2 regions of the Methylorubrum subtropicum genome follow, and region 2 is predicted to be linked to the other one. Evidence: predicted binding sites of a transcription regulator. Region 2 holds the regulator's gene; the other holds the start of a gene.

Region 1 (3,170 bases), on a different contig from region 2:
CGGTCGAAGCCGGGGGTGAGGATGGTAAGCTTGTTCGGATCGGTGATGGCGAAGCCCGGCTGGCCGCCGTCGCGATGGGACGGCCCGACATGGGTGAAGCCGTGCCAGGACGCGCCCGGCGTCAGCTCCCAGTAGCGGGCGTCGGAGGCCAGGATGTCGGTCGGGATCGATTCCCACGGCGTCTCGCCGCCGTCGGGACCGGCCACCACGTCCGGCACGAAGGGATCGAAGAACCAGCGCCGCTTCGGATCGGCCTCGCGCTCCTCGAACTCCTTGCGGATGGCGCGGGCCTTCTTCCGCCACTCGATGCCGAGCCGGATCGTGTCGTCCCACAGGACGACGCCGGAGCGGCCCTTCATCATCTGCGCGCCGACATCGAGCGAGGCGAAGATCGGGTAGAACGGCGAGGTCGAGGCATGCACGAGGAAGCTCTCGTTGAGCCGCTTGTGCTCGACGCGCCGGGTCTGGCCGCGGATATGGCCGTCGCGGGTGTGGATCTGCGAGGCTTGGCTGAAGCTCGCGAGCTGCTTGTGGGTCGACTGCGTGGCGATGATGCCGGGCGAGGTCTCGTCGAGCCCGGTCAGGCCCATGGCGAAGCGGCGGACGTAGAGCGGGTGGAACTTCATGAAGCCCGCCCAGGCCTCGTCGAACAGGATGTAGTCGCACAGGTGCCCGATCCGCTCGACGAGCGCTTGCGCGTCGTAGATCGTGCCGTCGTAGGTGCATTGCTCGATGACGGCGCAGCGGAACGGGCGCTCCTTCCGCCACGCCTCCTTGTCCTTCACCAGCGGATTGGTGCGGATCTTTTCGCGGATGCGGTCTTCATCGAGCGACTCGTGGTAGATCGGGCCGATCAGGCCGTAGGCGTTGCGGTCCGTCTCCAGAAAGATCGGAATGCCGCCGGCGAGCAGCAGGGCGCCGTGATGGGCGGCCTTGTGGTTGTTGCGGTCGAACAGGACGAGGTCGTCCTCGGCCACCAGCGAGCCCAGCACGACCTTGTTCGAGGCCGAGGTGCCGTTGAGGACGAAGTAGGTTTTTTCGGCGCCGAAGATCGCGGCGGCCTCCTTCTGCGCCTTCAGCGCCGGGCCCTCGTGGGTCAGCAGATCGCCGAGATCGAGCACCGAGTTGTCGAGGTCGTCGCGGAAGATCGCTTCGCCCAGATGCTCCACGAAGATACGGCCGATGGGGGAGCGATTGTAAAAAATGCCGCCGTTGTGGCCGGGGCAGGTCCAGAGCTGGTTGCCCTCCTCGGCATAGTCCACCAGCGCGCCGAAGAACGGGGTCTTCAGCGTGTCGGCATACTGCGTCACGCGGGAGACGAGGCCGCGGGCGATGAATTCGGGGGTCTCTTCCGCGAGGAAGATGTAGCCGTCGATGAAGTCCAGCAGCTCGACCGGGATGTCCTCCAGCCGCTTGCGGCGGACCATGATGACGATCGGCATCTCAAGGCCGCGCTTTCGCATCATGTCGATGAGGGCTGCGGCCTTGCCCTCCAGCCCGCGCTTGCCCCAGTCGACCACGAGGCAGCCGACGGCCGAATCGGTCTGGACCGCGATGGAGGCGTCCTCGACGCGGCGGGCCCGCACCACCTCGAAGCCGCGCGCCTCGACCGCCGCCACGATCTGCTCGACCCGCGCGCCTTCGAGGTCGCCCTGTTCGAAATGGGGCGTGCACATCAGCACGGTGAAACGGCGGTGGAAGTCCATGGGACCGGGCTCTCCTCGCAAGGGTCGGGCCCTGCCTTTCGGGGCGATCCGCGACGATTCGATGACAGCGGCGAAATCTCCGTAGCCGGCTGTATCGCAGGGGCGGTGTTCGGGTGTCGCTCGGTCGTCAGGATGCGGCGCTCTCCTCCCCCTTGCGGGGAGGAGGTAGGAGGTGGGGGTCGGGCCGGATGGGGCTCGGCGGTGCCTCCTGCGCCACCCCCACCCCTAACCCCTCCCCGCAAGGGGGAGGGGAACCTTGCCCCGCCTACCCCTTCAACCGCGCCTTGATCCGATAGGTCAGCCCGTCGCGCACGTCGCGGTAGCCGTCGAGGCGCTGCTCGCGGGTGCCGTCCTGGTTCAGCGTCGGGTCGGGGGTCGGCCAGTATTCCACGTCCGCCGCGACCGTGTGGGTCAGCTCCAGGGCGCGGTGGTGGGCTTCCGGAGAGAGGGTGACGATCAGGTCGAAATTCAGACCCTCCCAGTCCTCCAACTGCTCGATGGTGCGCGGCTTGTGGCGGGCGGCGTCGATGCCGATCTCGTCCAGCGCCGCGATCATGAACGGGTCGCTCGGCTCGCCCGTGCGTACGCCCGCCGACTGCACGTAGGTGGACTTGCCGAAATAGTGGCGCGCGATCGCCTCCGCCGCGAGCGAACGCACCGCGTTGAAGTTGCACATGAACAGGACGGACTGCACCCGCCGCTTCTTCGGCCCCGTCCCCGGGATCGCGTCGTCCGCCATGCCCCGCCTTACGAAGGCCGCCTCGGGTCACCCGTCATAGGGCCGCCCCGCCTCGCCCGAAAGCGCAACGTTTTTCCGATGCGCCCGGTGCCGCGGGCAGGATGATGCGCCCCGCGCGCACATAGGCCCGCATCCGGCCACGCTCGCTGTCGCGGAAGCGACACCCGCTTCCTCTCGACAGCGGTTTCACCCCTTCCAATGCAGGGCGAAGACGAGGGTGAACAGGCGGCGCGCGGTGTTGTGGTCGAGATCGACCTTGCCTTCGAGGCGCTGGCGCAGCAGCTCGGAGGCCTCGTTGTGCAGGCCGCGCCGGCCCATGTCGATCGCCTCGATCTGCGTCGGCGAGGCGGTGCGGATCGCGCTGTAATAGCTCTCGCAGATCATCTCGTAGTCGCGGATCACCCGCCGGAACGGCGTCAGCGACAGCAAGTGGGTCATCACCGGCTCGCCGGCCTCGGTGGTGATCGCGAAGGAGAGCTTGTTCTCCACGAGCCCGAGGACGAGGCCGTAGGGGCCGTCGTCGCGCTCGGGGATGGTGAAGCTGTTCTCCTCCAGGATGTCGTAGATCGCGATGGCGCGCTCGTGCTCCTGGTCCGGGTTGCCGCGGCCGATGGAGGCCTCGTCGAGGCGCACCGCCGCGAGCCGGTTCCTCGGTTTCTCCGCCGCCGCTCGCCCCGCTTCGGCCGTCATCGCCGCCGCCTTCTTCTTGCCGGTGCCGAATCCGC
Region 2 (3,170 bases):
CATCGCCCAGTCGGGCGTGGTCTTTTTGAACGCCGGCTTCGGCTGGCCGAATGTCGGCGCCGTGGTGATGCCGAGCGGTGGGCCGATCTATCCGCTCGCCACCCCGGCGATCCGGATGAAATACGTGCCGACCGACGCCCTTTCGTTCCAAGCCGCGATCTTCAACGGCGACCCGGCCGGCACGCCACGCGTCGACGACGGCACCGATCCGCAGCGACGCAACCGCCACGGCACGGATTTCCGCGTCAACGATCCGGCGCTGCTGATCGGCGAGGCGGCCTACGCCTACCCGTCGCTGCCCGGCACCACGGGCCTGCCCGGCACGGCGACGCTCGGCGCGTGGCATCATTTCGGCCGCTTCGACAGCCCGCGGCTCGACAGCGTGCAGGGGCGGCTGCTCGCCGACCCCGAGGCCAGCGGCATCGCCCGGCGCTTTCGCGGCGACAGCGGCGTCTACGCCATCCTCGACCAGACGATCTTCAACGAGCCCGGCGCGCCGGGGGAGGGCGCTTCGGCCTTCGTCCGGCTGTCAGCGGTGCCCGGAGACCGCAACCTGATCGACCTCTACGTGGATGCCGGCGTGGCCTACAAGGGGCTGATCCCGGGGCGCCCCAACGACACCGCGGGCCTCGGCGTGATCCACTCGCGCATTTCCCCGGCTGCCCGCGGCTTCGACCGCGACGCCGTCATCCTCGGCACCGGGACGGGCCCGATCCGCAGCAGCGAGACGGTAATCGAGGCGACCTATCAGGCCGAGATCGTGCCGGGCTTCACGCTCCAGCCGGACCTGCAATACGTGATGCGCCCCGGCGGTGGTTTGCCGGATGCCAGCGGGCGGCGCATCCGCAATGCGACGGTGATCGGGTTGCGGGCGACGGTGAACTATTGAGCGTCCGCTCGTCCCACCCATCCCCCTCATCCTGAGGTGCCGCGCAGCGGCCTCGAAGGAGGGCTCCAGTTCGCGCGCGATTCCTGGAGCCCTCCTTCGAGGCTACGCTACGCTTCGCACCTCAGGATGAGGGGGTTGGGTGGGAGGATACTTGCAAAAAACTAATCGGCGACCGCGAACATCTCGTCGAACGAATACCCCGAACCCCGCACGGTGCGGATCGGGTCGCTCTGGCGGGGGCGGTTGATGGCCTTGCGCAGGCGGCCGACATGGACGTCGACGGTGCGCTCGTCGATGTAGACGTCGTGGCCCCACACGCCGTCGAGCAGTTGCTCGCGGGAGAAGACGCGGCCGGGGCTCTGCATCAGGTATTCGAGCAGCTTGAACTCGGTCGGCCCGAGATGGATCTCGCGGCCCTGGCGGCGGATGCGGTGGCTCACCCGGTCGAGCTCGATGTCGCCCGCGGTCAGCATGTCGGCCACATGAGCGGGCTTGGAGCGGCGCAGGAGCGAGCGCACGCGGGCCAGAAGCTCCGGCACCGAGAACGGCTTGACCACGTAGTCGTCGGCCCCCGTCGAGAGGCCGCGGACCCGGTCGGCCTCCTCGCCACGGGCGGTCAGCATGATCACCGGCAGCCGCTCGGTCTCGCGGCGGGCGCGGATGCGGCGGCACAGCTCGATTCCCGAGAGGCCGGGCACCATCCAGTCAAGCAGGACGAGGTCGGGGGTGGTCTCGTGCAGGCGAAGGTCCGCCTCGTCGCCGCGGACCGCCACGTCCACCACGAAGCCCTCGGCTTCGAGGTTGTAGCGCAGCAGCATGGTCAGCGATTCCTCGTCCTCGACGATCAGGATGCGCGCGCTCGTCATCGAACGTTGTCCCATTCGCATGGTTTGCCGAGAACCTCTCCGATCACCGCAACGGTGACCGAGGCGCGCGCGGGAATCCAGTCCCGCGCGCCAAGTCTACCCTGCAAACAGCGTCTCACGTCGGCCCCCGCGCGCGCCGATACACGGGTCGCGCGAAGACCAGGCAGGTTCAAGTCTACTCAGGCGCCCGGCTGGACGGTGGCGTAGTTCGAGGCGTCGTTCTTCGGGCGCTCGGTCGTCGGCACCTCGCCGGTGGCGAGATACTGGATCGTCTCGGCGACGTTGGTGGTGTGGTCGCCGATGCGCTCGACGTTCTTGGCACAGAACAGCAGGTGCGTGCAGAACGAGATGTTGCGCGGGTCCTCCATCATATAGGTCAGGAGTTCGCGGAACAGCGAGTTGTAGAGCGCGTCGATGGCGCCGTCCCGCTCCCACACGTCGTGGGCGGCGGCCGTGTCGCGGCTGGCATAGGCGTCGAGCACGTTCTTGAGCTGCTCTTGCACGAGGTCGCTCATGTGTTGCACGCCGAGCACGATCTTCTGCGGCTGGGCCTGATCGCTGATCGCGACGACGCGCTTGGCGATGTTCTTGGCGAGATCGCCGATCCGCTCGAGGTCGCCCGCGACGCGGATGCCGGAAATGGTCTCGCGCAGGTCGATGGCGAGCGGCTGGCGCCGGGCGATGAGCAGCACCGAGCGCTCCTCGATCTCGCGCTGGAGCGTGTCGAGGCGCTTGTCGGCGACGATGACGGCCTGGGCCAAAGTGGTGTCGCGGCGCACCAGCGCCTCGGTGGCTTCCGCCAGCATCTTCTCCGCGACGCCGCCCATCTCGGCGATGGAGCGGCGCAGGTTCTCGAGGTCGTTGTCGTAGGAGGAAACGATATGCTCGGGCATGATCTCGAACTCTCCGGTGGAGCCGATCCGTCGCGACGAACGCGTCACGACACGAAGTGGGGACGGATCAGCCGAAGCGGCCGGTGATGTAGTCCTGGGTCTGGCGCTTGGCCGGGTTCATGAAGATCTTCGAGGTCGCGTCGAACTCGATCAGCTCGCCGAGATACATGAACGCGGTGAACTGCGAGATGCGGGCGGCCTGCTGCATGTTGTGGGTCACGATGACGATCGTGAACTCGGAGCGCAGCTGCTCGATCAGCTCCTCGATGCGGCCGGTGGAGATCGGGTCCAGCGCCGAGGTCGGCTCGTCGAACAGGATGACCTCCGGGCGCTGGGCCACGGTGCGGGCGATGCAGAGACGCTGCTGCTGGCCGCCGGACAGGCCCATGCCGGACTGCTTGAGCTTGTCCTTCACCTCGTCCCACAGGGCGGCCTTGCGCAGGGACTCCTCGACGCGGACGTCCAGCTCGGCCTTGGGCAGCTTCTCGTAGAGGCGCAGGCCGAAGGCAACGTTGTCGTAGA

Evidence for each region. The regulator PhoB, encoded in region 2, activates phosphate uptake and scavenging genes when phosphate is short. The targets are predictions, from matches to a motif close to TGTCATNNANCTGTCAT.
Region 1: AAHG03_RS11795 (Orn/Lys/Arg family decarboxylase) is a predicted target of PhoB. The motif match lies at 1,757-1,773, and genes of this name have one in related genera.

Annotation. Positions count from the first base shown of each region.
Region 1 covers NZ_JBBXMW010000007.1:82,260-85,429, reverse strand. Annotated here, with positions in the region: gene AAHG03_RS11795 (Orn/Lys/Arg family decarboxylase) at 1-1,706, opposite strand, end outside; gene AAHG03_RS11790 (arsenate-mycothiol transferase ArsC) at 1,972-2,445, opposite strand; gene AAHG03_RS11785 (UPF0262 family protein) at 2,632-3,135, opposite strand.
Region 2 covers NZ_JBBXMW010000003.1:272,365-275,534, reverse strand. Annotated here, with positions in the region: gene AAHG03_RS06210 (carbohydrate porin) at 1-889, shown strand, start outside; gene phoB (phosphate regulon transcriptional regulator PhoB) at 1,051-1,755, opposite strand; gene phoU (phosphate signaling complex protein PhoU) at 1,935-2,648, opposite strand; gene pstB (phosphate ABC transporter ATP-binding protein PstB) at 2,716-3,170, opposite strand, start outside.